Regions from separate parts of the Streptomyces sp. NPDC086777 genome, predicted to be linked through region 1. Evidence: riboswitches for the same ligand, from Rfam matches in the RefSeq annotation. Region 1 holds a riboswitch; each other region holds the start of a gene.

The links. Region 1 has a riboswitch for cyclic di-AMP ahead of AB0472_RS32385 (transglycosylase SLT domain-containing protein). Riboswitches for the same ligand answer to the same signal wherever they lie in the genome.
Region 2: linked by a shared signal. The riboswitch ahead of AB0472_RS32845 (NlpC/P60 family protein) and the one ahead of AB0472_RS32385 (transglycosylase SLT domain-containing protein) in region 1 are both predicted to bind cyclic di-AMP.
Region 3: linked by a shared signal. The riboswitch ahead of AB0472_RS24835 (M23 family metallopeptidase) and the one ahead of AB0472_RS32385 (transglycosylase SLT domain-containing protein) in region 1 are both predicted to bind cyclic di-AMP.
Region 4: linked by a shared signal. The riboswitch ahead of AB0472_RS18080 (LysM peptidoglycan-binding domain-containing M23 family metallopeptidase) and the one ahead of AB0472_RS32385 (transglycosylase SLT domain-containing protein) in region 1 are both predicted to bind cyclic di-AMP.

The regions. Positions count from the first base shown of each region.
Region 1 covers NZ_JBFBJI010000028.1:46,721-54,098, reverse strand. Annotated here, with positions in the region: gene AB0472_RS32410 (tetratricopeptide repeat protein) at 1-108, opposite strand, end outside; gene AB0472_RS32405 (M56 family metallopeptidase) at 244-1,182, opposite strand; gene fahA (fumarylacetoacetase) at 1,425-2,636, opposite strand; gene AB0472_RS32395 (ATP-grasp domain-containing protein) at 2,893-4,176, shown strand; gene AB0472_RS32390 (HAD family hydrolase) at 4,656-5,462, shown strand; gene AB0472_RS32385 (transglycosylase SLT domain-containing protein) at 5,476-5,964, opposite strand; cyclic di-AMP (ydaO/yuaA leader) riboswitch at 5,970-6,166, opposite strand.
Region 2 covers NZ_JBFBJI010000029.1:14,139-21,516, forward strand. Annotated here, with positions in the region: gene AB0472_RS32825 (cobalamin B12-binding domain-containing protein) at 44-460, opposite strand; gene AB0472_RS32830 (alpha/beta fold hydrolase) at 787-1,653, shown strand; gene AB0472_RS32835 (M23 family metallopeptidase) at 1,896-3,383, shown strand; gene pcrA (DNA helicase PcrA) at 3,427-5,919, opposite strand; cyclic di-AMP (ydaO/yuaA leader) riboswitch at 6,254-6,427, shown strand; gene AB0472_RS32845 (NlpC/P60 family protein) at 6,435-7,378, shown strand, end outside.
Region 3 covers NZ_JBFBJI010000018.1:52,059-59,436, reverse strand. Annotated here, with positions in the region: gene AB0472_RS24840 (pitrilysin family protein) at 1-966, shown strand, start outside; cyclic di-AMP (ydaO/yuaA leader) riboswitch at 1,159-1,322, shown strand; gene AB0472_RS24835 (M23 family metallopeptidase) at 1,335-2,090, shown strand; gene AB0472_RS24830 (GntR family transcriptional regulator) at 2,452-3,147, shown strand; gene AB0472_RS24825 (HPr family phosphocarrier protein) at 3,399-3,680, opposite strand; gene AB0472_RS24820 (GNAT family N-acetyltransferase) at 3,857-6,712, shown strand; gene AB0472_RS24815 (DUF5998 family protein) at 6,838-7,378, shown strand, end outside.
Region 4 covers NZ_JBFBJI010000011.1:181,797-189,174, forward strand. Annotated here, with positions in the region: gene AB0472_RS18060 (helix-turn-helix domain-containing protein) at 1-456, opposite strand, end outside; gene AB0472_RS18065 (N-acetyltransferase family protein) at 455-979, shown strand; gene AB0472_RS18070 (TetR family transcriptional regulator C-terminal domain-containing protein) at 1,021-1,623, shown strand; gene AB0472_RS18075 (SGNH/GDSL hydrolase family protein) at 1,668-2,453, opposite strand; gene AB0472_RS18080 (LysM peptidoglycan-binding domain-containing M23 family metallopeptidase) at 2,676-3,608, opposite strand; cyclic di-AMP (ydaO/yuaA leader) riboswitch at 3,613-3,773, opposite strand; gene AB0472_RS18085 (alpha-galactosidase) at 4,081-6,153, opposite strand; gene AB0472_RS18090 (tyrosine-protein phosphatase) at 6,352-7,149, shown strand; gene AB0472_RS18095 (DUF6126 family protein) at 7,178-7,300, opposite strand; gene AB0472_RS18100 (XRE family transcriptional regulator) at 7,297-7,378, opposite strand, start outside.

The DNA of each region.
Region 1 (7,378 bases):
GACCGCGTCCAGGACGTCGTCGGACCGGTCCAGCGCGGACGTGTCCCCGCCGAACATCGCCGCCTCGAAGAGCTCTTCCGCCTGCACGACCCAGTCCTGCTCCGGCATTCGCAGCCCCCTGCCTCTTCCTGACGGACGATGACGGGGCCGAGGCTATCCCGCGCTCACTGCGAGGAACCGAACAATTTTGAGGACGGCTCCACGGCTCGTGCCGCCCGCGGTCCGCGGCCCGGTGGTGCTCGGCTAGCCGAGTGCCGTCAGCCCGGGCGCGAACGCGATCAGGAGCGGCAGCAGGGGGACCAGGGCCGCCACCGTCGTCGTCAGGGCCCGCTGGCGGCGCAGCAGCCGTGGTGGTGGTTCCAGCAGGCGGTCGACGCGCTCGCCGAGCAACCGGCGGCTCGACGCGCAGGACAGGACCCCGCGGTGCTGGTTCAGTTCGATCAGGGCCAGTGCGGTGGTGAGATGACCGCAGCGGCGGGACGCCGTGTCGTCCGCGGCGAGTTCGACGAGCCGGTGGGTCTGGTCGCAGAAGTGCGAGAAGAGCGGCACGCGCGGGAAGCCCGTGGCCAGGGCGCTGGACAGGTGGAGGAGCCAGTCGTGATGGGCGCGGGCGTGGCCTCGTTCGTGGGTGAGGACGGCGTCGAGCTGGTGGTCGGTGAGGCGGTGCAGTGCCCCCGTCGTCACGACCAGCTGCGGGGGATGGCCCGGCATCCACCAGGCGTCCGGGTACTCGTCCTCCAACACCAGCATCGGTCCGCGTGACGCGGGCAGCCCTGCCGGCAGTTCCGGTGCCCGCTCGCGCAGGTGTGCGCGGGTCCGGTCGCGGCGGCGCCGGGCCTCGACCAGTTCGCGGGCGAGCATCGCCGTCGTCCATGCGGCCCCGGACGCCAGCAGCACGGTGAGGACGACCGCCCAGGGGGGCGCGACGGAGAGGTCGTACGCGGCGGTGACCGCCGGTGGCGCCGGCGCGAACACCCGGTCGCGCACGGTGTGGAAGACCGCTGCCGCGCCCAGGGTGAGCGCGGCCAGGCAGCACATCAGCACGGTGGCGACCAGGCACTGCCACACCCACAGCGCGACCACCGGTTCCCGCTCCGGCCACAAGGACCGCACCAGGGCTCGCGGCGCGGGCACCGCGGCCGTCAGGGCGACGACGGTCAGCAGGAGCAGGCAGACGGTCATGCCGGGGCTCCGTTTCCTGATCGGAGATGGGTGCGGGTGGTGGCTGGTGCGGGGCGGTACGCCGTTGCTCGACATGGCGCGCGCCGGCGCGTCCCGTGGTGCGCGCGCCGACGCCTCGCATGGTGCGCGTGCGGGCGCAACGCATGGTGCGTGTCCCGTCAGTATGACGGTGCCGGGTGCCCCGAGTCAGGTGTCGACGACGATCCGGGCACACCCTTGCGTTCACCGGCCCGGCGTTCTCTTCACCCCGCCACGACCCGCCCGCTGACCTCTCCGAGGCCCACCCGGCCGCCGTCCGGCCCCGGAGCCCAGCCCGACATGGTCACCACGTCGCCGTCCTCGAGGTACGTCCGCTTTCCGTCCGCGAGTTCGAGCGGGTCACGCCCGTTCCAGGTCAGCTCCAGCAGTGACCCGCGCTGCCCGGGCTCCGCGCCGCTCACCGTGCCGGAGCCGTAGAGGTCCCCGGTGCGCAGGGAGGCACCGTTGACCGTCAGGTGGGCGAGTTGCTGGGCGGCGGTCCAGTACATGGTGGAGAACGGCGGCTCGGACACGGTCTGCCCGTTGATCGCGATCGAGATCCGCAGGTCGTAGCCGGCAGGCTCCTCCATGGCGTCGTCGAGGTACGGCAGCAGCGGATGCGTCCGCCTCGGCGGGGCGACCCGTGCCTCCTCCAGCGCGTCGAGCGGGGTGATCCACGCCGAGACCGAAGTGGCGAACGACTTGCCGAGGAACGGCCCGAGCGGGACGTACTCCCAGGCCTGGATGTCCCGCGCCGACCAGTCGTTCAGCAGGCAGAGGCCGAACACGTGCTCCCTGAAGTCGGCCAGTGCCACCGGGCTGCCCTGCGGTGACGGCGTGCCGACGACGAAGCCGACCTCGGCCTCGATGTCCAGCCGTACCGAGGGGCCGAACAGCGGTGCCGGGTCCGAGGGCGCCTTCCGCTGTCCCGAGGGCCGTACGACGTCCGTCCCGGACACCACGACCGTGCCCGCGCGCCCGTGGTAACCGATCGGCAGGTGCTTCCAGTTGGGGGTGAGCGGTTCGGCGGCGTCGGGGCGGAAGATGCGGCCGGCGTTCCGGGCGTGGTTCTCGGAGGCGTAGAAGTCGACGTAGTCGGCGACCTCGAAGGGCAGATGCAGGGTCACCTCGGCCAGCGGGTGCAGGAGGGGGGCGAGTGTCTCCTGGTGCGCGGGCACGGTCACCCAGGCGGTCAGGGCGCGTCGTACGTCCGACCAGGCGGTGCGGCCGGCGGCCAGCAGCGGGTTGAGGGTCGGCCGGGCGAGCAGGGAGGCGTAGGGGGAGCCGAGGGCGAGGGCCGCGGCGCCGGCGTCGAGGACGTGGTCACCGAGGCGGACGCCGACCCTCCGTTCCGAGCTGGCGGAGGTCGAGAACACGCCATACGGAAGGTTGTTCGGGCCGAAGGGGTCACCCTCGGGGACCTCGAAGGGGGGCAAGGGGGGCATGGGGTGGCTGCCTCACTCTCATCCGTGCCGCGCGGGGAATGGCCATGTGGCGACGTCACTATGGCGCTGCGCGGCATTCCATGTGGTCGCGCCACACGTTACGGGTGAGTTGGCTGTCGTGACAGTGTCTAAAGAGTTCGCAATGTCCTAATAGGCCTTGTCGGAGCAGGCAATTCCGGCTTAGCGTCCTTTGGGGGACACGGACGGGGTGGGTCCGGTCCGTAGAGGGGGACACGTGGGGGGACCCGTGGCCAGGAATGCCGTCAGCGTGCCGTTCGAGGCGGACCGCGACGTGCCGGGCCTGATCGTCAAGTTCGGCGACTATCCGCTGCACCACGGCGGGGTCGGCGCGATTCGCAGTCTGGGCCGCCTGGGCGTTCCCATGTACGCGATCACGGAGGACGCGTACACACCGGCGGCTTCGTCCCGCTACCTCAAACGGGCGTTCGTGTGGCCGACAACAGGCGCCGAGGAGCCGGACCATCTCGTCGAGGGACTGTTGCGCATCGGTCGCCGCATCGGCCGCCCGACGGTGCTGATCCCCACCGACGAGGAGGCCGCCGTCCTGATCGCCGAGCACCAGGACGCGCTCGGCGACCGGTTCCTCTTCCCGCGCGTGGATCCGGAACTGCCCCGTCGGCTGGCGAGCAAGCGGGGCCTGCACGAACTGTGCGTGGAACACGGCGTCCCGAGCCCGGCGGCCGCCTTTCCCGACTCGTACGACGAGATCGCCGACTTCGCGGAGAAGGCCCGCTTCCCGATCGTCGCCAAGAACCGTGAGGCGTTCGTCCGGCGCAGGCAGCCCGCCGTCAACGGAACGACGCGGATCGCCACCAGGGAGGGACTGCTCGCCCTCGCGCGTGACTGGGGCACCCATCCGGGTGTCATCCTCCAGGAGTACCTCCCGAGGGAGGAGGCCGAGGACTGGATCGTGCACGCCTACTTCGACGCCGACTCCACTCCGCGTGCCCTGTTCACCGGGGTCAAGGTCCGCTCCTGGCCGCCGCACGCCGGCATGACCGCGAACGCGTACGTCGTCGACAACCCGGAACTCGCCGACCTTGCCGCGCGTTTCATCAAGCAGATCGGCTTCACCGGCGTCATCGATCTCGACCTGCGCTTCGACCGGCGCGACGGGCAGTACAAGCTGCTCGACTTCAACCCGCGGATGGGCGCCCAGTTCCGGCTCTTCGAGAGCGAGTCGGGGGTGGACGTCGTACGCGCCATGCACCTGGACCTGACCGGGCGTCGCGTTCCGGAGGGGGAACAGCGGGCCGGCCACCGGTACGTCGTGGAGAACATCGACCTGCCCGCCCTCCTCGCCTACCGTCGCAGCGGCTACACGACACCGCACGCGCCGAAGCGGCCGAGCGGGACCGAGCTGGCCTGGCTGGCGGGTGACGACCCGCTGCCGTTCGTCACCATGCTCGCCCGCTTCGTGCGCCCGGGCGCGAAGCACCTCTACCAGCTGTGGCGCACCAACCGCCGCGGCTCCGGCAACGCCACGCAGCAGGCACCCTCACCGCCCTGACCGGCGCCGCTCTGACCGCCACCACCCTGACCGGCGCCGACACCACCGGCGGCGCCCCGGTCTCCACCGACCGCACCAGTGACGCAGGCACCGACCAGCGCACCGCCGACCACGCCATGGCCGCCACCGGCGACCGCGTGGGCACCGCCGCGACGGACCGCGCCGGCTCCGGGCCGCGCACCCGTACCGCCGTCACGCTCGCGCAGCCCCGAAACGCGGCGCCGCCCTCAACAGCGGGTTTGCGAAACCCGGTTCGACGGCGTCACCGTCCCCGTCGAACCGGAGTCCGAGCCGTCGGACCGCCCCGACCTGCGGTGCATCGCGGGCCGGGTCCGAAGGGTGCTTGCCGCGGGTACCGGAAAACGCGGCGCACGCACTGACACACGCGCCGGCGACGGCCCCATCACGGAGGCGGTGGGCGTCACTTGAGGCCGAAACGCACGTGAGTCCCACGGCCGTGCTGTCCGTATTCTCTGATCATGGTCGCACCCTCCCCGTACTCACTGATCGCCACCGACCTGGACGGCACGTTGCTGCGCGGCGACGACACCCTGTCGGAACGGTCGCTCGCCGCGCTCGGGCGGGCCCGCCGGGCCGGTGCCCAGCACCTCGTGGTGACCGGCCGCCCGGCCCCGAGAGTGCGCCCGCTCCTCGGTGACCTCGGCTGCACGGGACTCGCGGTCTGCGGCCAGGGCGCGCAGGTGTACGACGCCGGGGCGCACCGGCTGCTCTGGTCGGTCACCCTGGACCGGGAACTGGCGGAGACCGCACTCGGCAAGATCGAGGCAGAGGTCGGCCAGGTGTACGCGGCGGTCGACCAGGACGGCGTGGACGGGCTCACGCTCATCGAGCCGGGCTATCTGATGCCCCGTCCCACGCTGCCCGCGCTGCGCGTCGCCCGGCGCGACGACCTGTGGTGCGCGCCGATCAGCAAGGTGCTGCTGCGGCACCACACCCTGTCCGACGACGAACTGGCGACGATCGCCCGCTCGGTCGTCGGATCGCTGGCGACGGTCACGATGTCGGGGCCGGGCACCGTCGAACTGCAGCCGTGCGGCGTGACCAAGGCGACCGGGCTCGCACTGGCCGCCGACCGGCTGGGCCTGAGCCCCGGGCGGGCCATCGCCTTCGGTGACATGCCCAACGACATCCCGATGTTCGAGTGGGCGGCCCACGGGGTGGCGATGGCCAACGCCCACCCCGAACTCCGGGCGGTCGCCGACGAGATCACCACGTCGAACGAGGACGACGGCATCGCCGTCGTCCTCGAAAGACTCTTCGACTGAAGCGGGACGTCGATCAGTACGCGCCGTGCACGTTGTCGATCGAGCCGTACCGCGCGGCGGCGTAGTTGCAGGCGGCGGTGATGTTCGCGACCGGGTCGTAGATGTCGAACGACGTGCCGTCCACGTGGTACGTCTTGAACGTCGGGTCGATCACCTGGAGCAGGCCCTTGGAGGGGATGCCGGCGGCCGCGTTGGAGTCCCAGAGGTTGATGGCCTGCGGGTTGCCGGAGGACTCCCGCATGATGTTGCGGTGGATGCCGTCGTAGGTGCCCGGGATGTTCTTCTCGGCCATGATCGCGAGCGACTCGCGGATCCAGCCGTCGAGGTTGTTCGGGTACCCGGCGAGGGTCGTGGAGGCCGTCGTGGTGGAGGAGCCGGCGGCGGACGCGGTCGTCGCCCCGATGAGGGGGAGAGCGAGGACGGCGGCACCGGTGCCGACGACGGTGAGGGTGCGGACGATGGGGTTACGGCGGGGACGGCGGTGCTGGGCGGCAACAGACATGGCGAGGTTCCTCTCCGTCGCCTGCGAGGTGAGCTGTCGGGTTCGGGCCCGGGGAGTGCCCGGCCGCACCGCCGGAAGGCGATACGACTTCACCCCTAGCCGTTCCGGAACGACGTCTGTTCTGCGGCGTCGGCCGCCCGGTCCGGCGACTTACCTGGGTCCCCCGCTCCTGCCGTGCGAATGAACTCGTCGATGGGTCACTACGGGCGGCGGCAGGATTCGGCGTCCGCCCGGCGAGGCGGAACGTATGCGAGAGCACATGTCCGGAACAAGAGCCTGATGCACACAACGTGCCGATTGGCCTTGATCCGCGGCGTATGAACCGCTTGATCCTTTGCGAGTGCCAACCCTCAACTGGCCCACAGGGGAAGGGAAGGGGGGTCGCTTCAATGCCTTGTGGCATTTGAGGGCACGTGACCTACTTCACGAATCCGCAATAGCGGCAAATCGGACATGAGGGATTCGCGGAATCCATCCTTTCCCCGGTTCGGGCGGAAAGCTTCCCTGCTCGCATTCGCACGGATTGCCGCCCGCGGAGGCGTGTGAGGCGGCCCTTAGTGTAAGTAATTGCTATCAATAGTCCGAATTGCCGGATTGGGCGGATTCTTGGCGGGTGGGGCAGAGGCCAGGGCTTCGTCAACTTCCGAAGCCCTGGCTACGCGCGCGTGCCGGTGGCCCGGCCCAACGGAGAGGTCATGGCGGGCGATTGGCAGGTCGGGTGACGGGGGCTGACGCGCGCCTGGGTGATTCTCGTCACTTCGCAGGGGGAGGGGTCCGGAACTGGTGGCCACCGGTGTGCGTGTCCACCGTGAGGACGGAACCTCCCCTGCGGTGCGCGTCGTTGTCATGACGGCCGCCCGGGCGGGAACCCGAGAGGGTGGCGGCCATGGGAATGCGGACAGGGGGAACACGAGTCGAGGATGCGCAAGCCGAGGGGGCGTAGGTCGACGGAACGTGGAGGTCGCCGTGCGTGGTCCCGTGGAGAGCGGGTGTGCGGGCGGGGGCGGGGTGCCGCCGTTCGCGCATCGGGGGCCCCGCCGGCTCGGGTGGACGGTGCGGAGAGGTACGCCCGGGCAGGTGACGGCGGCCGAGGGGGCTGGGCTCGTTTCCGGGTGGCGGCCGTCCGGAGGCTCTCCGCCGGACGGGCCCGGGTGTCACCCCGGATCCGGACCCGGCGCGGAGACCGGTGCTGCGACGACTGCGGGACACGGCCTGGATCGCGGTTCGGGACAACTGCGCGCACTTCCTGTTAAGTCAGTGGATGTCAGGTCGTATCGGCTGATCAAAAACATAACGGTCGTGATCCGATAGCGCCCGGGGTGTAACCGTGGGCGCTATCGGTGATCGAAACCTGACCGGATACGCTGACTTGAGTGATGGCAGCGACCTATCGACAAACCGCGTAATCGCCAGT
Region 2 (7,378 bases), on a different contig from region 1:
ACCGCATCCCCCGAGGTCGGAGGTCGGCCCCCGCGAACGCGGCCTACGCCTCGGTCGGCTGCCGCACGTTCTCCCGGACCCACTCCACGATCGACGCCGTCGTCGCCCCCGGCGTGAAGATCGCCGCGACGCCCTTCTCCTTGAGGGGGGCGATGTCGTCCTCGGGGATGATGCCGCCGCCGAAGACGAGGATGTCCTCGGCGTCACGCTGCTTGAGGAGGTCGATGACCGCGGCGAACAGGGTGTTGTGGGCGCCGGAGAGGATGGAGAGGCCGATGGCGTCGGCGTCCTCCTGGATGGCCGTGTCGACGATCTGCTCCGGCGTCTGGTGGAGGCCGGTGTAGATGACCTCCATGCCCCCGTCGCGCAGCGCCCGCGCGATGACCTTGGCCCCGCGGTCGTGGCCGTCGAGCCCCGGTTTGGCCACCACCACGCGGATCGGACCGGCTGCCACACCCATCAGTGCCTCCATGACCACGAAACGAACACGCCGACATCCCTGCGTACCGAGAAGTACCGCACATTCAGGGCGTTCCGCCACCCACCTCAAGTGAACGAACGTTATCTCCAGCATCCCGCAACCGGCAGTTTCGCGGAGGTTACAGAGGGGGAAATCACACACAGCGGGACACGTCAGGGAGCCGCAGCGTGGTCCGCGGGACCGGCAGGAGCGCGCGGCGCGGCGCGTCGTCGCACTCTGCCACCCCCGCAGCCTCCGCTCCGGCATCCCCATGAGGGCACACGGGGGACGGAGCTGTCCTCGGCGTGCCGACAGGAGGTCGGCCGATGAAGGTCACCGAGGTACTACTGGAGCCCTTTCTCCCGTTCTGCCGCCGCTTCCTGCCGACCAGACTCGCCGGCCTGTCGATGGCCCTGCTGAAGTCGACCGCCCTGGAGGCCGCGATCCTGGCCGGGCATCTGCTGCTCTACCCGACCGGCCTCACCCCCGAGCGCCGCCCCGCCGTCCCGCCGGCCCCGCCCGCGGAGCCCGACGGCCCGGCCCGGCTGCCGGTCCGGGCGGCCCCGCCGGTCGTGCTGCTGCACGGTTTCATCGACAACCGCTCGGTCTTCGTCCTGCTGCGCCGCACTCTCGCCCAGCACGGCGGGCAGCGCGTCGAGTCGCTCAACTACTCTCCGCTGACCTGCGACATCCGCACCGCCGCCGAGCTGCTCGGCCGGCACGTCGAGGAGATCTGCGAGCGCACCGGCAGCGACCGGGTCGACATCGTCGGGCACAGCCTCGGCGGGCTGATCGCGCGCTACTACGTCCAGCGCCTCGGCGGTGACCTGCGCGTCCGCACGCTGGTGACGCTCGGCACCCCGCACTCCGGCACCCGGGTGGCACCGCTGGCGGACGCGCACCCGATCGTGCGGCAGATGCGCCCCGGCTCGGCGGTCATCGAGGAGCTGGCCCGGCCCGCGCCCGGCTGCCGTACCCGGTTCGTGAGCTTCTGGAGCGACCTCGACTCGCTGATGGAGCCGGTGGAGACAGCGCGCGTCGACCACCCGGACCTGACGGCGACGAACGTGCGGGTGACAGGGATCGGCCACCTCGCCCTGCCCGTCCATCCGGCGGTCGCGACCGGTATACGACAGGCCCTCGACGAGACGCACCCCGAGGAGCGGATCGCCGGCGGTCTGACGGTGGCCTGAGGGCTCCCCGGAGCACCCGTCCGGGACCTGCCGGGCGCCCCGGAGACCGCCGGGGACCCCCACTCGCCTCGAACATTCCTCGAACACAAAGCCAAACCCGTGCCCGTCGTCCCCCGAAACACGGCCGAATGCCCGTTTCCCGGAACAGCGAAACCTGTTGAAGATTGTCGCGCCCGTATACCGCCGGGTACAGTCGCCGCACTGCTCTGGCAGCCCCTGTTGTCGAGGCGAAAGAGAAGTTGGTGAACGACCGTCACCCGTCGGGGACCCTGACCACCCCGGCCCCGGCTTCCGACGCCGATCCGGCGCACTACGCGTCGTACGGCACCCAGGGAACCCAGTACGGCGACTTCACCACGTACGGCGACCACACCGCCGGCGCCGCCTTCCACGGCGACCCGCTCTTCGGCAGCCTCCCCGGCGCAGGCCAGGCCACCGGGGCCTACGACACCACGCAGTGGCAGACCGCCGGCGGCCAGACCCCGAACTACGACCCGTACGCGGCCCAGCACCACGCCGCCTACGACTCCGGCGCCTACGACAGCACCGCGTGGACCGTCCCGGCGCAGGGTACGGCCCCCGACGCGAGCGGCCAGTGGGACGCGAACGCCTGGCTGCAGCCCGACCAGTCGGGCATGGCCGGCGCGACCCAGCAGTGGGAGTGGGGCACCCAGGCCTTCGACACGGGCGTGTACGACGCCACGCAGTGGAACTCCGACGGCACCCCGGCGCACGTCCCCGAGCACGAGCCCGAGCATGCGCAACCGCACGAGCCGTACGGGGACTTCGAGGAGCAGACGGACCACGGGCAGTACGCGGAGTACGGCGGGCACGACGGGTTCACGGAGTCCGCGGACAACTCCGCGGACGACGCGGAGTTGTCCGCGACCGGTGAACTGCCTGCAGTAACGCCACTGCTGGAGGACCAGGAGGAGGTCACCCCGACCGCCCCCGCCACGCCCGCGGCGACTCGCGCCGGCTCCCGCGCGGGGGCGCGTTCCCGTCGCCGTACGCCTCCCAAGCGGTCCGCGCTGCTGACCGTCGCCGTGCCCTCGGTGTGCGTGATGGGGGTCGCCGGGATCGCGGCCGCCTCCGTCAACAGCCTGACCGGCGACAGCAAGGACACCACGGCATCGGCCTCCGACGCGCAGTCGGTGAAGCCGTCCGCCGCCAACAGCAAGCTGGACGCCCAGCTGCGGACGCTCTCGGCGGGCGCCGACGACTTCGCCGACCGGGCCAGCCGGACGCAGGAACGCATCGACCTCAAGGCCCAGCAGGAGTCCGAGAAGAAGAAGGCGGCGGCGGAGGCGGCCCGCAAGGAGCGGCTGCGCCCGAAGTACGTCCTTCCGGTCACGCAGAAAGGGCTCAGCGCCTACTTCGGCCAGGCCGGCGTGAACTGGATGTCCGTCCACACGGGCATCGACTTCCCCGTCTCCTACGGCACGACGGTGATGGCCGCGACCGACGGCGTCGTCTCCACCAAGTGGAACAGTGCCTACGGCAACATGATGATCGTGACGGCGAAGGACGGTACGGAGACGTGGTACTGCCACCTCTCGTCGTACCGCGTCGCCGCCGGTACGACGGTGAAGGCCGGCGACCCGATCGCGTACTCCGGGAACTCCGGCAACTCGACAGGACCGCACCTGCACTTCGAGGTGAGGCCGGCCGGCGGCGCCGCCATAGACCCGCTGCCGTGGCTGCGCAGCCACGGACTCGACCCGACCTGACCGGGCAGGTACCGGAGGGCCCCGCTGCAGCGGGGCCCCGGTGCTACAGCTTCTCCACCGGCGCGTACCGCAGCAGCAGCCGCTTCGGCTTGGCGTCACCGAAGTCGATGGTCGCCTCCGCGTTGCCGCCCGTGCCCTTCACCGCGACGACCGTGCCCAGGCCGAACTGGTCGTGGGTGACGCGGTCGCCGACCACCAGCGAGACCACCGGCTTCTCCGAGGTCCGCCGGGTGGCGAAGCCGGACGCGCCCGACGCCGAGGAGCGCGAGCGGGTCGAGGAGAGCGAGGCCGCCACGCCCGCGGCGGGCCCGGAGGAGACCGGCGCCATCGCCCCGGTCCGCTTCCACTCCAGATACCCGCCCGGGATCTCCTCCAGGAAGCGCGACGGCGGGTTGTACGACGGCTGGCCCCAGGCGCTGCGCATGGACGACCGCGTGAGGTACAGCCGCTCCCGCGCGCGGGTGATGCCGACGTAGGCGAGCCGCCGTTCCTCCTCCAGTTCCTTGGTCTGGCCGAGGGCACGCATGTGCGGGAAGACGCCGTCCTCCATGCCGGTCAGGAACACCACCGGGAACTCGAGGCCCTTGGCGGTGTGCAGGGTCATCAGGGTGATGACGCCGTCGCCGTTCTCGTCCTCGTCGGGGATCTGGTCGGAGTCGGCGACCAGGGCCACCCGCTCCAGGAAGTCGGCGAGCCCGGCCTGCTGCTCGCCCTCGCCGGACTCCTGCTCGAACTCCAGGGCCACAGAGGCGAGTTCCTGGAGGTTCTCGATGCGGGTCTCGTCCTGCGGGTCCGTGGAGTTCTGCAGCTCGGCCAGGTATCCGGTGCGTTCGTAGATCGCCTCCAGGACCGTGGCGGGTCCGGCGCCGGACTCCACGACCGTACGGAGGTCCTCCATCAGCGTGTTGAACCGCTTGACCGCGTTCGTCGACCGCGCGGCCATGCCGTACGCCTCGTCGACCCGCCTGAGCGCCTGCGGGAAGCTGATCTTCTCGCGCTGGGCGAGGGCGTCGATCATCGCCTCCGCGCGGTCGCCGATGCCGCGCTTGGGGACGTTGAGGATCCGCCGGAGCGGTACGGAGTCCTCCGGGTTGGCCAGCACCCGCAGGTACGCGAGGACGTCCCGGACCTCCTTGCGCTCGTAGAAGCGGACGCCGCCGACCACCTTGTAGGGCAGGCCGACGCGGATGAAGATCTCCTCGAAGACACGGGACTGCGCGTTGGTGCGGTAGAAGACGGCGACGTCGCCGGCCTTCGCCTCGCCCGCGTCGGTCAGCCGGTCTATCTCCTCGGCGACGAACTGCGCCTCGTCGTGCTCGGTGTCGGCGACGTAACCGGTGATCTGCGCGCCCGCGCCCGCGTTGGTCCACAGGTTCTTCGGACGGCGGGACTCGTTGCGCTCGATGACCGCGTTGGCGGCGGAGAGGATCGTCTGCGTGGAGCGGTAGTTCTGCTCCAGGAGGATCGTCGTCGCGTTCGGGTAGTCCTCCTCGAACTGGAGGATGTTGCGGATCGTCGCGCCCCGGAAGGCGTAGATCGACTGGTCGGCGTCACCGACGACACAGAGCTCGGCGGGGGGCAGGTCGTGCTCGCCGGGCGGGGTGTCGCTGCCGTCGGCGCGGACGCCGGTGCCGACCAGCTCGCGCACGAGGGCGTACTGGGCGTGGTTGGTGTCCTGGTACTCGTCGACCAGGACGTGCCGGAAGCGGCGGCGGTAGTGCTCGGCGACGTCCGGGAAGGCGCGCAGCAGGTTGACCGTCGTCATGATCAGGTCGTCGAAGTCGAGGGCGTTCGCCTCGCGCAGCCGCGACTGGTACAGGGCGTAGGCCTGGGCGAGGGTCTTCTCGAAGCCGTCGCTCGCCCGGGCGGCGAAGTCCTCCTCGTCGACCAGTTCGTTCTTCAGGTTGCTGACCTGGGCGCTGAACGACTTCGGCGGGAACCGCTTGGGGTCGAGGTCCAGGTCCCGGCAGACCAGGGCCATCAGGCGCTTGGAGTCGGCGGCGTCGTAGATCGAGAAGGAGGAGGTGAAGCCGAGCTTCTTGCTCTCCCGGCGCAGGATCCGCACGCAGGCGCTGTGGAAGGTCATCACCCACATCGCGTTCGCGCGCGGGCCGACGAGGTGCTCGACCCGCTCCTTCATCTCGCCCGCGGCCTTGTTGGTGAAGGTGATCGCGAGGATCTGGCCCGGGTGCACCTGGCGGGCGCCGAGCAGGTGCGCGATGCGGTGCGTGAGCACGCGCGTCTTGCCGGAACCGGCGCCGGCCACGATGAGCAGCGGGGAGCCGGCATGCACGACGGCCGCCCGCTGGTTGTCGTTCAGCCCCTCCAGGAGCGCGGCCGGGTCCGGGGCCGGGCGGGCGGCGCCGTCGCGGTAGTAGGCGTCCCGGTCCGGGGGCACGTCGAACTTCCCGCCGAACAGATCGTCCGGAACCGACTCCGGAGCGTGCTCGTCCTCGGGCGGCGGCGGAGGTTCCTCGTCGTGGCCGCGGGGGGCCTGGAGGCTCGCCAGGAAGCTGTCGTCAAAGAGGCTGCTCATCGCTCTCCGAGTCTAGGGCGCCCCACCGACAACCGGCTGCCGCCCCGAGAACTCGCCCGGGTGACCGAACGGATCCCCTCCGTCACGGCAGGTCGACGCGCGTCCCGCAGCCGCCGGCGCCCGCACCGAACCCCTGAATCGCTCGCGGCAGGACCTTTGGATCCGCCGGAACAAGTCGCCCATAACGTCACGGATCTCCCAACTGAACAGAGCACAACGCCTAGGTCACGAAAATGTATCGGGCATATCGCACATCAAACTTCACAGGGACCACACGAGTTGGCTAGCGTGCCGGGCGGGCCGCACGACCCCCACCGGCGAACGTCGCCGGGCCGCACGGCCTCCGCCGAGTCCGGGGCGCACCGCGCATCCGGAGCCGGGGACCCACACCGATCCCGGGGTGAATCGGTCCCGACGTCCCTCCGGGGAACGGACCGTAGGGCAACCCTTCCGAACCACCCGCCCGAACCCGACAGCTAACTCGGTAGGCGGAACACCGGAAGGAGTCGCCCCCGTTGGCGTCGCACCGCAAGTCCCGGCCGTCAGGAGCGCGCGCGGCGGGCATACGCACCCCCGCGCTGGCCACCGCGGCCCTCACCTCGATGGCGCTGTTCTCCCAGTCGGCCGAGGCCGCGCCGTCCGACGACGGCAAGCCGAGCCTGGAGGAGGTCGAGAAGAAGGTCGACGCCCTCTACCGGCAGGCGGAGTCGGCGACCGAGAAGTACAACGCGGCCAAGGAGCGGACCGGCAGGCAGCGCAAGCAGGTCGACACCCTGCTCGACGACGTCGCCAGGCGCACCGAACGGCTCAACAGGGCGCGTGAGGAACTGGGTTCGTTCGCCGCGGCCCAGTACCGGACCGGGGCGAGCGTTCCCGACACGGCGACCTTCCTGCTCGCGGACAGCCCCCAGGGCTACTTCGACCAGGACCAGCTGATGAGCCGCCTGACCTCGCGCCAGAAGGGCGCGGTCGACGACTACGTCACCCAGCAGTCCGCGACCATGAAGAAGCGGCAGGAGGCCACCCACAGCCTCGAGTCGCTCACCGAGACGCAGGACGACCTCAAGACCGCCAAGGCCACCGTGCAGACGAAGCTGGCCTCCGCGCGGGAGCTGCTGTCGCAGCTGACGGCCGCGGAGAAGGCCCGGCTGGCGGCGATCGAGAAGCGGCAGCAGGAGGCGGCGGACCGCAGGGCGGCGGAGCTGGCGAAGCAGCAGGCCGCCGCGGCCGACCGGGAGGCGTCGTCGTCCTCGGCGTCGGGCGGCTCGGCTTCCGGCTCCGGCTCCGGCTCCGGCTCCGGCAGCGGGGCGGGCTCCGGGTCGGACTCCGCCTATGCCACGAAGGCCGCCAAGGCGATCGCCTTCGCCCGCGCGCAGATCGGCAAGCCGTACGTCTGGGGCGCCACCGGCCCCGGCTCCTACGACTGCTCCGGGCTCTCCCAGGCCGCCTGGAAGGCCGC
Region 3 (7,378 bases), on a different contig from region 1:
CGGCTGGTCCGCAACCGCCTCGACGAGATCCCGCACGAGCTGGCCAACCCCAGCCGCCGTGCCGCCAAGGAGCTCTACAAGCAGCTCTTCCCGTCCACCGCGCGGATGTCCCGGCCGCGCCAGGGCACCGAGGACACCGTCGAGAAGATCGACGCGGCCGCCGTCCGCGCCTTCTACGACCGGCACGTGCGTCCGGCCACGGCCACCGCGGTCGTCGTCGGCGACCTGACCGGCATCGACCTGGACGAGCTGCTCGGCGAGACCCTGGGCGCCTGGCGCGGCTCCACCGCGCAGCCCCGCCCGGTCCCGGCGGTGACCGCCGACGACACCGGCCGGGTCGTCGTCGTGGACCGCCCCGGCGCCGTCCAGACCCAGCTGCTCATCGGCCGCGTCGGCCCCGACCGGCACGACCGCGTCTGGGCCGCCCAGGTGCTCGGCACCTACTGCCTGGGCGGCACCCTCACCTCCCGCCTGGACCGCGTCCTGCGCGAGGAGAAGGGCTACACCTACGGCGTCCGTTCCTTCGGGCAGGTCCTGCGGTCCGCCCCCGACGGCTCCGGCGCCTCGATGCTCGCCATCAGCGGCTCCGTGGACACCCCGAACACCGGCCCGGCCCTGTCGGACCTGTGGGCGGTGCTGCGCACGCTCGCCGCCGAGGGCCTCACGGACGCCGAGCGTGACGTGGCCGTGCAGAACCTCGTCGGGGTGGCGCCGCTCAAGTACGAGACGGCGGCGGCCGTCGCGGCCACCCTGGCCGACCAGGTCGAGCAGTACCTGCCCGACGACTTCCAGGCCACGCTGTACCGCCAACTCGCCGCCACCGGCACCGTGGAGGCCACCGCGGCGGTCGTGAACGCCTTCCCGGTGGACCGCCTGGTGACGGTCCTCGTCGGGGACGCGGCGCAGATCAAGGAGCCCGTGGAGGCGCTCGGGATCGGCGAAGTAACGGTCGTCACGGCCGAGTAGCGGCACGCGCGTGTGCGGAGCCCTGGTGACCGCCTGGCCACCAGGGCTCTGGAATGTCCGGATTGGGGCGGAGGTTGCCTGTCTGCCCTGTGGGATGCGCGACAAAAACGGTGATTCGTTTGAGCATTGAAGGCGGGCCCTCGTAGGTTCTTCCGGGCTGTCCGTCAGACATCGCGCCGCGTCCGCGGCACCGGACAGCCATCGCCGAGTCCCCGTACGGCGCGAGCCAGGGGAGCCGGGGACCCATGCAGTCCCTGGGGTGAATCGGGCGCCCGCGCGTGTCGCGAGGGGGCCCGTAGGAGACCTTCCTGCTCCGAACCCGTCAGCTAACCCGGTAGGCGAGAGGGAAGGAAAGGACCAGCCTCTACATGGCGTTCATGTGCGCCTCCGGGAAGCACCGTCGTCCCGGCCGGGTGAAGCGCACCACCGCGCAGGCCGCCGGTATCGCGGCCCTCACCACCACGGGTGTGATCGGCACCGTCTCCGCCGCCCCGGCGCTCGCCGCCGAGAACTCCGTGGAGCAGACCGGCCTCACCCCGGTCATCACGATCAGCGACTCCGTCGCCGAGCAGATCGACGCCCAGGCCGCCGCCCAAAAGGCGGTCGCCGAGCGCAAGGCGGCCGAGGAGGCCGCCCGCAAGAAGGCCGCGGAGCAGGCCGCGAAGGAGCGCGCGGCCAAGGTGCGCGCCGCCCGCGAGGCCGAGCGCAAGCGCCTCAACACCTTCGTCGCGCCGATCAGCGACTCCTACGTCTCCACCGGCTACGAGACCGGCGGCTCCCTGTGGTCGTCCGGCTCCCACACCGGCATCGACTTCCACGCCGCGAGCGGCACGGTCGTGCACGCGGTCGGCGTCGGCACGGTCGTCTCCACCGGCTGGGGCGGGGCGTACGGCAACGAGATCGTCATCAAGATGGCCGACGGCATGTACACCCAGTACGGCCACCTCTCGTCCGTCGGCGTCTCGGTGGGGCAGAAGGTCACCCCGGGCCAGCAGATCGGCCTCTCCGGCGCGACCGGCAACACGACCGGTCCGCACCTCCACTTCGAGGCCCGTACGACCCCCGAGTACGGCTCCGACGTCGACCCGGTGGCCTACCTGCGCAAGCACGGCGTGAACGTCTGAGAGAGCTGGACGCGGGTCCGGTGCCGAGAACGACGAGGGGGTTGCGATGCGTGCGCCGGGCGCGGGTACGTCGTGGCTGGTCGCCCAGTTCCCCGCGCCCCTTTCAGGGGCACTGTGCTTGACGCCCCTGAGAGGGGCGAGAGCAACCCCTACGCACCCGCACCCGTCCGGCGACGACAACCCGTGAGATCTTCCGAAGCCCCGGCCTCTGCGCCGGGGCTTTCGTCGTTTTCGTGCCGCCACTGTCCAAAATATATCCCTGGATTCCGGCCCCCCTTCGGAAATTCCGGCTCATTGCAATAGAGTCACGGAACGGGCGCCACTCGGCGGCGTTTCGCGGGGATTAAGACGGAGGTCGGACATGCGTATTCCGGCGCACTCGGTATGCACGGCGATCCGGGACGACATCGTCGCGGGTGTCTACGAGCGCGGCAGCCGGCTCACCGAGGAACTCCTGGCCCGCCGCTACGGGGTCTCGCGGGTGCCCGTCCGTGAGGCCCTGCGCACCCTGGAGGCGGAGGGCTTCGTGGTGACGCGCCGGCACGCGGGCGCGTGCGTGGCCGAACCGACCGAGCAGGAGGCCGCCGACCTGCTGGAGATGCGCATGCTCCTGGAGCCCCTCGGTGCCTCCCGGGCCGCCCAGCGCCGTACCGAGGCCCACCTCAAGGTGCTGCGCGGACTGGTCAGGCTGGGGCAGGAGCGGGCCCGGCGGGGCAACAGCGAGGACCTGCGCTCCCTGGGCGGCTGGTTCCACGAGACCCTCGCGCAGGCCTCCGGCAGCCACGCCCTGACCTCGACGCTCACCCAGCTGCGACACAAGATCGCCTGGATGTACACCGTGGAGACGCCCGCCAGCCCCGTGGAGTCCTGGGCGGAGCACGGCGCCATCGTGGACGCGGTGGCGCGGGGGGACGGCGACCGTGCCCGGGCCATCACGGCCCTGCACACCGAGCGCTCGACGGTCTCCCACCGGCTGCGATTTCCCGGCGCCACCGAACGGGCGAACGGTGTGAGGACTTCGCAACATCCCGTAAACATGTCGGGCCTGCGGCATTAACACGCGCGCCGTATACAAAGAGATGTTATTCGGTGGGGTCTATTTCCGCTGCCCGAATTCAAGCGCGCCGGGAATTCATGGTCGCGCTCGTTTCGCATGTCCGGGGTAAAGTCGGGCGCCGGGTTTCCGCGGACTCCGGGGCGTGACCGTCGTAAAGCCGCCTGCCGCCTGTCACCGGCGGCGGTGAAACGACGGGGCCGCGCCGACCCCTGGCGGAGTGGCGCGGCCCCGGACGTGCGGGTGCAGGTCGCTCAGACGGTCTCGGGGAGCTCCTCGAGACCCTCGGCGACCAGCTTGGCCAGGCGGTCGAGGGCGGCGTCCGCACCCTCGGCGTCGGAGGCGAGGACGATCTCCTCGCCGCCCTGGGCGCCCAGCCCCAGGACAGCCAGCATGGAGGCCGCGTTGACGGGGTTGCCGTCGGCCTTGGCGATCGTCACCGGGATACCTGCGGCCGTGGTGGCCCGGACGAAGATGGAAGCGGGGCGGGCGTGGAGGCCCTCGGCCCAGCCGACGTTGACGCGGCGCTCAGCCATGTGATGCTGCCCTTCGGTGTTCAGGGTTGTCTAGACCAGTTTCCCATATCGTGAAGCGTGCCCGGAGGGGGCGTGCGCCCCCGCGGGTGTGTCGTCGGACCGCGGCCTCGGTCCGACGTCCGTCCTCCACAGACTGCCTCGCGCCGTTGTCGGACGCGAGCCGTACTCTGGGGCCCATGCAGACCCCGGCGGACCCGCAGGACCGGCACGAGTACCCGTCCCACTGGGAGGCTGACGTGGTGCTGCGCGACGGGGGTACCGCGCGCGTCCGGCCCATCACCGTCGATGATGCCGAGCGCCTGGTCAGCTTCTACGAGCAGGTCTCGGACGAGTCGAAGTACTACCGCTTCTTCGCGCCCTACCCCAGGCTCTCCGCCAAGGACGTCCACCGCTTCACGCACCACGACTTTGTGGACAGGGTGGGACTCGCGGCCACCATCGGCGGCGAGTTCATCGCCACCGTACGCTATGACCGCATTGGCCCGGAGGGCGCGCCCGCCTCCGCACCCGCCGACGAGGCCGAGGTCGCCTTCCTCGTCCAGGACGCCCACCAGGGCCGGGGTGTCGCCTCCGCCCTCCTGGAGCACATCGCGGCCGTCGCGCGCGAGCGCGGGATCCGCCGCTTCGCCGCGGAGGTGCTGCCCGCCAACACCAAGATGATCAAGGTGTTCATGGACGCCGGCTACACCCAGAAGCGCAGCTTCGAGGACGGTGTCGTCCGGCTGGAGTTCGACCTGGAGCCCACCGACCGCTCCCTCGCCGTGCAGCGTGCCCGCGAGCAGCGCGCGGAGGCCCGTTCGGTACGGCGGCTGCTGGCACCGGGGTCCGTGGCCGTGATCGGCGTCGGCCGTACGCCCGGCGGCGTCGGCCGCAGTGTCCTCGACAACCTGAGGAACGCCGGCTTCACCGGCCGCCTGCACGCCGTGAACCGGGCCTTCCCCGACGGCCTCAAGGAGGTCGACGGGGTGCCCGCACACCGCTCCGTGCGGGACATCGACGGACCCGTCGACCTCGCGGTGGTCGCGGTACCCGCCGAGCACGTCCCCGAGGTCGTCACCGAGTGCGGCGAGCACGGCGTCCAGGGACTCGTCGTCCTCGCCGCGGGTTACGCGGAGAGCGGTCCCGACGGCCGCGAACGCCAGCGCGCGCTGGTCCGGCAGGCCCGCAGCCACGGCATGCGCATCATCGGCCCCAACGCCTTCGGGATCATCAACACCGCGGACGGCGTCCGGCTGAACGCCTCCCTCGCACCCGAGATGCCCCGCCCCGGCCGCATCGGCCTGTTCGCCCAGTCCGGCGCGATCGGCATCGCCCTGCTCTCCCGGCTGCACCGGCGCGGCGGCGGTGTCACCGGCACCACGGGCGTCTCCACCTTCGTCTCCTCCGGCAACCGCGCGGACGTCTCCGGCAACGACGTCCTGCAGTACTGGTACGACGACCCCGAGACCGACGTCGTCCTCATGTACCTGGAGTCCATCGGCAACCCGCGCAAGTTCACCCGCCTCGCCCGGCGGACGGGGGCGGCGAAGCCGCTCGTCGTGGTGCAGGGCGCGGGGCAGGCGCCGCCGGGCCACGCGGTCCGGGCCACGCGGCTGCCGCACGCCACGGTGTCCGCGCTGCTCAGGCAGGCCGGGGTGATCCGCGTCGACACGATCACCGAACTGGTCGACGCGGGGCTGCTGCTCGCCCGGCAGCCGCTGCCGGCCGGGCCGCGGGTGGCGATCCTCGGCAACTCGGAGTCGCTCGGACTGCTGACGTACGACCGGTGCCTCGCGGAGGGGCTGCGGCCGGCCCGGCCGCTGGACCTGACGACGCGGGCCAGTGCCGAGGACTTCCACCGGGCGCTGTCGCAGGCGCTGGCCGACGAGTCGTGCGACGCCGTGGTCGTCACGGCGATCCCGACCGTCGGGGAGGGGGCGGTGGGGGACGCGGAGCTGGCGGAGGCGCTCAGGTCGGCGGCGGAGGAGGTACCCGGGAAGCCGGTGCTGGTGGTGCACGTGGAGCTCGGGGGGCTGGCGGAGGCGCTGTCGGCCGCGGGCCGTACCGCACCGTCGGCTGCCGCGACGGCACCCGGCACCGGAGGCGGTGCCCACCTTCCCCCACTCCCGGCTTCGCTCGAGCCGGGGGACCCCCCTCGCCCTGTGGAACGGCTGCCCACGGCGGTACCCGCGAAGCCGCCCGCCGCCTACCCCGCCGCCGAGCGGGCCGTGCGGGCGCTGGCCGAGGCCGTCAAGTACGCGCAGTGGCAGCGGGAGGCCGCCGAGCCCGGGAAGGTGCCCGCGTACGACGACATCGACGAGCGGGGCGCCGCCGAGCTGATCGGCGGGCTGCTCGAACGCGGCGAGGGGCTCACCATCGGCGTCGAGGAGACCTGCCGGCTCCTCGGCAGGTACGGCATCGACGTCCACCGCGCACTGCCCGCCCCCACCTCCGGTGCGGCCGTCGACGCCGCCCGCGTCCTTGGCTACCCCGTCGCCCTCAAGGCCACCGCCCCCCACCTGCGGCACCGCGCCGACCTGGGCGGCGTGCGGCTCGACCTGGCGGACGAGGAGCAACTGCGCCGGGCGTACGACGAGTTGAGCGAGCTGTTCGGGCCGCCCGAGGAGCTGCGGCCGGTGGTGCAGCGGATGGCGCCCCGGGGTGTGGACACCGTCGTACGGGCCGTGATCGACCCGGCCGCCGGGGCCGTGGTCTCCTTCGGCCTCGCCGGGGCCGCCTCGCAGCTGCTCGGGGACATGGCGCACCGGCTGGTTCCGGTCACCGACCGGGACGCCACCGCACTGGTGCGCTCGATCCGGACCGCGCCCCTGCTGTTCGGCTGGCGTGGCTCGGCCCCCGTCGACACGCCCGCCCTGGAGGAGCTGCTGCTCAGGGTCTCCCGGCTGGTCGACGACCACCCCGAGGTCGTCGCGGTCACCCTGGAACCGGTCGTGGTCGCCCGGCAGGGCGTGAGCGTGCTGGGCGCCACCGTGCGTCTCGCACCGCCGCCGGCCCGCGACGATCTGGGTCCGCGCACCCTGCCCGCCTACTGACCCGTCCGCCCTCCGCGTCGAACGCCCGCCCGCCCCGGCGGCGTTCGGTGCGGCCGCGGGCGACCGCCGTGGCACCGGACGCGGCCGCGCAGGACTGGCCCGGGTCCCGCTGCCCACGGATTAGGATGGACGCCATGGCCAAGACCAGTACGACGACCCAGGGGCTGCGTGTCGCGATCGAGCGCAGCGGCTACTACCCGGCCCTCGTGGCCGAGGCGGTGGAGGCCGCCATCGGCGGCGAGCCGATCCGGTCGTACCTGGTCCACCAGGAGACGACGTTCGACCAGAACGAGGTGCGGCGGCACGTGACCGTGCTCGTCCTCACCGGCAACCGCTTCATCGTCAGCCACACCGACGAGCAGGCCGCCGACAGCACCTCCCCGACGCCGTACGCGACCACCTCGACCGAGTCGGTCAAGCTCGGCCGGATCTCGTCGGTGGTGGTGAGCCGGGTGGTGGCCAACCCGGAGCAGTACACGCCGGGCACCCTGCCCCGCGAGATCGTGCTGACCATCGGCTGGGGCGCCGTCTCCCGCATCGACCTGGAGCCCGCCGCCTGCGGTGACCCCAACTGCGAGGCCGACCACGGCTACACCGGCAACTCCACGGCGGACGACCTCAGCCTGCGGGTCAGCGAGGCCGGGGACGGCCCGGAGACGGTGCGCC
Region 4 (7,378 bases), on a different contig from region 1:
CAGGACCCAGACCAGCTGCCGTACGAAGGCGAAGGCCGCGGCCGGGTAGGGCACCCGGGCGCCGGCGGGCAGCCGGATCTCGGCGATCTCCGCCGGGAAGCGCGGGCCGGTGATCTGGCGGCGCCGGTAGCCGGTACCGGGGTCGCGCCACTCGGCGGCGTCCGCGGCGCGCCGCACGCCCCGCGCGTCGGCCTCGGACTCCGGTGCGCCCTGCGCGCCTTCGGCGGGGGCCAGCAGCGAGGCGACGCCGATCCGGAAGGCGGCGGACAGCTTGCCGAGGACGACCGCGGTGGGGCTGCTCTCGCCGCGCTCGATGCGGCTGATCATCGCCGGGGAGACACCGGAGGCGTCCGCGAGCTGCGCCAGCGTCCACCGGCGGCGCTCCCGCTCGGTGCGGACCCGGGCGGCGATCTGCCGCACCAGGGGGTCGACCGAGGGTTCTACTATGTTGGACATGAATCCAATATACGAGAGACCCCTGGTGGCGGTACGGCCCGCCCGGCCCGAGGACGAGGAGGCCGTCCGCGCGATCCGCAACCACGCGATCGAACACTCGACGGCCCTGTGGACCGAGACCCCGCAGTCCCCCGCGGAGGGTGCGGCCTGGTTCGCCGCCCACCTGGAACGTGGCTCGGCGCTCGTGGCCGAGGTGGCCGACGAGCCGGGCGAGGTGGCCGGGTTCGCGGTCTACGGCCCGTGGCGCGCCCTGGACGGCTACCGGCACACGGTGGAGAACTCCGTCTACGTCCGCGAGGGCAGCCACGGGCTCGGCATCGGCTCCGCGCTGCTCGGCCCGCTCATCGCCTCGGCGCGCGAGGCCGGCCACCATGTGATGATCGCCGGAATCGAGGCGGGGAACGCCGCGTCGGTCCGGCTGCACGACCGGTTCGGCTTCGAGCACGTCGGCACGGTCCGGGAGGTGGGCACCAAGTTCGGCCGCTGGCTGGACCTGACGATCATGCGGCTGCCGCTGGCCTGAGACGGCAACGCGGCCGGGGGACGACCGATTAGGGTGACCGCGTGGCGAGAGTGCGGTTGAGCGTGGCCGAGCGGCGGGAGGAACTGCTGCGGGCCGCCATCGAGCAGATCGAGGCGCGGGGCGTGGCGGCGGTGCGGATCGCCGATGTGGCCTCGGCCCTCGGGGTGAGCAACGCGCTGGTGCTGTACCACTTCTCGACGAAGGAGAAGCTGGTCGCGGCCGCCTTCACCCATGCCGCCGAGGACGACCTGGCGCATCTGCGCAAGCTGCTGGGCCGCCGTACGTCGGCGCTGCGCCGGCTGCGGGCCGCGGTGCGCTGGTACGCGCCGACCGGGCAGGCCAAGGGCTGGCGGCTGTGGATCGAGGGCTGGGCGGTGGCGTTGCGGGAGCCCGCGCTGCGGGACGTCACCAAGGGGCTTGACCAGCAGTGGAAGGCGGCCATCGCGGAGGTCATCACCGAGGGGGTGGCGGCCGGCGAGTTCCGGTGCCCCGACCCCACCGCGGCGGCGTTGCGGCTGACCGCGCTGCTCGACGGGCTCGCCGTCCAGCTGACCTCGTACCCCGGCGCCGTACCCCGGGCCCGGGCGCAGGCGTGGGCCGACGAGGCGCTGGCGCGCGAACTGGGACTGCCCGGGCAGCCGTAAGGGGCGGTCCGCAGTGCGGCCACCCCTTACCCGCCGGTTCCGCCTCAGGCGACGGAAGCGATCCGCATCTTGATGTCGTCCGGGGAGAGCGCCCCCTTGGCCGTCACGTGGTCGCCGGACGACTCGCCGCGCAGCCGGCGCCCGATCCAGGGGACCAGGTACTCGCGGGCCCAGTGCACGTCGTCGCGGCGGACCTCCAGGGTGCCGCGGGGCGGCAGCGGGGGCCACGGCTGGTCGGGGTCGGCCGGCACCTCGATGCCGAGCAGCTGGCCGGCGCGCAGCGCCACGCGCGTGTGCCCCTCGGGAGACAGGTGCAGCCGGTCGCCGTCCCAGGCCCGCCGGTCCTGCACGGTCTTGAGGGACCACAGGTCGAGGACCGGGCAGCCGTACCGGTCGGCGATGGCCCGGACATGTCCGTTGTACGTGGCGATCTTGCCGCGCAGGTGCTTGAGGACGGGCACGCCCCGGGTGTCGAAGCCGGTGGTCACGAGCACCGTGCCGACGGCCTCGGTCAGCCGGGCCACCGCCCGCTCGAACCGCTCGGCCACCTCGTCGGGGTCGGTGCCGGGGCGGATGATGTCGTTGCCGCCCGCGCAGAAGGAGACCAGGTCCGGGGCCAGCTCCAGGGCCTGCGGCACCTGGTCCGCCACGATCTGGTCGAGCAGTTTCCCGCGTACGGCGAGGTTGGTGTAACTGAAGTCGCCCTCGGGCCGCCGGTCGGACAGCAGTACCGCGAACCGGTCTGCCCAGCCGACGAACGCCCCGTCGGGTCCGGGGTCTCCCACGCCCTCGGTGAAGCTGTCCCCCACCGCCGCGTACGACCCGATCACTGATGCATTGTCACTCTTCGAATCGTCTCCCACGTCGCACCATGATTCACCTTCGGCTGTGACCTACGCGACCGTAATAAGGGGTTGACGCTCGGTGAGATAAGACACCCTTAAATACTTTTCCAATCGTGGAATACGCCTCCGACCACCGGCGTTGACGTGTCAACCGGAAACGGGGCCGCGCATGGGGCGGCCCCGTCGACGCCGCTGAGCGGTCCCGGGTCAGCCGACGGTGACGCCCTTGGCGCGCAGGTAGGCGACCGGGTCCACGTCCGAGCCGTAGTCGGGGGTGGTGCGGATCTCGAAGTGCAGGTGGGGGCCGGTCACGTTGCCGGTGGCGCCGGAGAGGCCGATCTGCTGGCCGGCGGTCACGGTCTGACCGACCGAGACGGACAGGGCGGAGAGGTGGCCGTACTGGGCGTAGTAGCCGTCGGCGAGCCGGACGACGACCTGGTTGCCGTAGGCGCCGCCCCAGCCGGCCGTGACGACCGTACCGGTGCCGACGGCCTTGACCGGGGTGCCGGTCGGGACGACGAAGTCGACGCCGGTGTGGTATCCGCTGGACCACATGCTGCCGGCCACGTGGTAGCCGGTGCCGATGGCTCCACCGGTGACCGGGAGGCCGAAGCCCGAGGCGACCTCGGCCGAACCGCCCGAGTCCTCCGAGGCGGAGGACGAGGAGGGCGAGGACGAGGACGGGGTGGACGACCGCGGGTTCGGCTGCGTCTCGGGACGGGAGCCGGAGTCCGTCGGCGCGGCGTGCCGGCCGCCGAGCGTGAGCCTGAGTCCGGGGTGGATCAGCGAGGGGTTGTCGCCGACCGCCTGCCGGTTGTCGGCGTAGAGCCGGTGCCAGCCACCGCGGACGTTCTGGTCGCGGGCGATCTTCGAGAGATAGTCACCGGGCACCACCGTGTAGGTCCGCGGTGCGGAATGCGCGGCGCCGGAATTGCCCACGGGCGCCTCCTGCACCGCGGCCTTCTCGACCACGGGAAGCGACTGGGTGGTCTTTTCGGAAAGGGACTGCGTGGTGGCCGCGTGGGCGCCGGCGGCCCCCATGAGCGGCAGAGCCAGCGCGGCGCCACCGGTTCCGGCGACGGCCATGGAACGGGTGAGGCGCTGGGACCTGGGACGGCGGTGCTTACCCTTCGCGGGCATGGCGCATTCCTCTCCGGCGCCTGCGAGGTGAGCTGTCGGGTTCGGGCTGGAGCTGCCCGGCCACGCCGGAAGACGTGGCTACACCCCTAGCCGTCCCGGGAACCGGAACAGGCGTTCATACCTGGTGGGTCCCCCGCTCCTGCCGGGCACGGGTGAGTGTGTGTGGGGACTCCGGGCGGCGGCAGGATTCGGCGTTCCGACCGGATGTGAGGCGAACGTAAGCGAGTGGGACGGACGTGGACAAGCACCAAATTCCCGCCCTCCGGTTCCGACTTGATCCGTTACCGGAAATTCCGGTCACCCTCTGTGAATTCCACCCGATCCGGATTTCCAATTCGCCTGCGGGACATCGGTATTACGTGAGCATGCCGCGCGACGGACGGTCACGAATATGACCCTCCTCACGCACGTCACACCACGTCGGTTTATTGCGCCACAAACTCCAACAAACAAGGCAATTCGGGCAGGCGGGTCAGATCCGACGGAGCCGGAAGACCGCCGCATCCAGGTCACCCTTCAGCCCGGTGTGCAACCCGTGGTGCAACAGCACGGCACCCCGGTGCACTTCGCCCGTTTCGCGGCATTCGTACGCCGCGGCCGGGTCGAGCCCCCGCAGCCGCAGCGCCGGCACCGGCTCGCCGTAGCTCTGCGCCTGCAGCCAGGCCAGGACGACGGTGTCGTCGCCGAGGGTGTACTGCACCGCGCTGAGCCCGCCGGCCGGCGGCCGCAGCCGGAACTGCTCGCCGCGCTGCACCTGGGGCCGGATCTCCTTGTAGAGCTCCACCCAGCGGCCGGCCTCGGCCAGCTCCTCCTCGGTCCACCCCGAGAGGTCGCCGCCGACCCCGAGCGCCCCTGCCATGGAGCTGACGAACCGGAAACGCAGGCTGCTGACCCGGCCGTTGAGCTGGTGGTTCGGGCTGTCGGTGACCCAGGCCGACATCACCCGGGCGGGGTGGATCTGGCTGAAGCCGTGCTGGATGGCGAGCCGGTCCAGCGGGTCGGTGTTGTCGGAGGTCCACACCTCGTCGGTACGGCTCATGATGCCGAGGTCGATCCGCCCGCCACCGCCGGAGCAGGACTCGATGGCGACGTTCGGGTGGGCCGCGCGGATCCGGTCGAGCAGGGCGTAGAGCCCGCGCACATGGTCGACCCACAGACGCTGCGGGTAGGGCTCACCGGGCCAGCCCGCGTCCGTGAAGCAGCGGTTGAAGTCCCACTTGACGTAGTCGATCGGGGCGCTGGAGAGCAGGGTGTCGAGCTGCTCCCAGAGGTACTCCCGGACGTCCTCGCGGGCGAGGTTGAGGACGAGCTGATTGCGCAGTTCCGTCCGCTTTCGCCCCTGCTGGTACTGCACCCAGTCGGGGTGCGCGCGGTACAGGTCGCTGTCCGGGTTGACCATCTCGGGCTCGACCCAGATGCCGAACTGCATACCAAGGGCGTGCACGTACTCGGCGAGGGGCTTGAGGCCCTTGGGGAAGCGGTCGGGGTTCGGCGTCCAGTCGCCGAGGCCGGCGCGGTCGCTGGTGCGGGCGCCGAACCAGCCGTCGTCGACCACGAACAGCTCGACGCCGATCGCGGCGGCCCGGCGGGCGAGGGTGGCCTGCTGCTCCTCGGAGATGTCGAAGGTGGTGGCCTCCCAGGAGTTGAAGAGCACCGGCCGGTCCCGGTCGGCGTCCGGGATGACGTACGCGCGCTGGTAGGCGTGCCAGGCACGGCTCGCCCCGCCGAAGCCGCCGTCGGTCCACAGGCCCGCGAAGACCGGACTGGTGTACGACTCCCCCTCGGCCAGCATCAGCAGGCCCGAGTCGTCGTAGCCGGCGCCGCCGGTGATCTGCACGCGCGCGTCGGGGAGCTGGGCGACCGCGATCCGCCACGAGCCCGACCAGCCGAGGGCGCAGCCCCAGACCTCGCCGCGCTCCTCGGTGGCGTCGGTGTCGAGGGCGACCCAGGGCAGGTGCTGGTGGCCGGTGTGGCCACGGCGGCTGCCGATGACCTTCTCGCCGTAGGTGAGCGGAGCGCTGACGAGCCGGGACTCGGCGGCCCAGCGGCCGTGCAGCTGGGAGAGCCGCCAGCCCTCGCGGTCGGGCAGCGTCCAGGTGGCGGGGTCGGCACGCAGCAGCTCCACGCGCGCGGGGGCCTCGTTGTCGACGCTCACCCAGCGCTCGACGACGTCGCCGCGCATCCGGTAGTGCAGGGTGATGGCGATGCCGTCGTCCGTGAAGCGCAGCCGGAGCTCGTCGTCCTCGACCTCGTACGTGTCGTAGGTCCACTCGGTGCCCCGGCGCTCCTCGGTCCGCACGGACAGCGCGGGGCGGACGAAGCGGGGGCCGCCCTCGACCGGGTACTCCTCACGGCCGTCCAGCGGGGACTCGAAGGGCCAGTAGCCGGGCAGGGCCCGGGTGCTGAGCTCCTCGGCGTCGGCGAGCCCGATCCTGGGCCCCCAGTGCAGGTGGAGCAGTTCGTCGGTCTCCGTCAGATGCAGCGCGTAGCTGCTGCCGGGGCCCGACAGCAGCCAGGTACGACCGTTTTCGGCGATGTCCACCATCGAGAAACCTCACACAGGTGCCAACAGATCCGCTCAAGCACCAACATCATCCGGGGCCACGGGCCCCGGAGGCAAGGGCCACGGGCCTCGCAGGGGGTGCCTGTGGACAACTCATTGCCCGTGGAAACCGATGTCGTATGGTCGGTCCAGTGCCCGTCGACGAGCAGCGCCGACGGGGCCGACCGGGAGGAGCCCCCCGTGACGCAGCAGGTCCCGTCCACCGAGCCCGAGCTGGCCGGTGTGCGCAACTTCCGTGACGTGGGCGGCCTGCCGACCGTGGACGGGCGCCGGGTGCGGCCGGGCGTGCTGTTCCGCAGCGGCCACCTGGCGCACGCGACGGAAGGGGACGCGGAGTTCCTCGCCTCGCTCGGCCTGCACACGATCTTCGACTTCCGCAACGCGGCCGACCAGAAGCTGGAGGGCCCGGACGTCGAGCTGCCCGGCGTGCGGAACCTGAACCTGCCGCTGACCGACCCGGCGCACGGCGCCGACTTCTGGAAGATGGTCCGTGAGGGCGAGATCGACCAGCTGCGCCAACTCCTGGGCGACGGCAAGGCCGCGGCCCGGATGGTCAGCTCGTACCGCACGATCGTCAAGGACCGCACCGACGAGCACTCGCGCGTGCTGCACGCGCTCGCCGAGGACAGCGTCCCGGCGCTGATGCACTGCGCGGCCGGCAAGGACCGGGCGGGCATCTCCATAGCCGTGACGCTGCTCGCGGTGGGCGTGGAACCGGACGCGATCCTCGCCGACTACCTGGAGTCCAACGCCAAGCACCGCCGCTACAGGGTGAGGCGCAGCGGCAGCGGGGAGAGCGTGTACAGCCCCGAGGTGATGGAGCTGCTCAGCCCGCTCTTCGACGCCCGCGCGGAGTACCTCGCGGCGGCCTTCGAGAGCATCGACGAGACGTGGGGCGACGTCGACACCTACCTGGAGCAGGGCCTGAGGCTGGCCCCGCAGACCCGGGAGCGGCTGCGCGGGCGCCTGCTCGACTGAGGCCGGGCGGCGGGCGCCGGGCGGTGGGTCAGTTGTTGCCGCCCAGCGCGAACAGCAGATAGAGGAAGCCGGCCAGGACGTGCCCGACGGCGAGGTAGATGACCAGCCGGATCCACAGGGACCGGGGGAACTTCTCCTCGATGTTGCTCATGGCAGCTCTCCAGGGATGCCGGTGCCGGGTCCCAGGCACAGCGTGGCCGTGGGACTCTGCAGCAGGGTGTGGACGAAC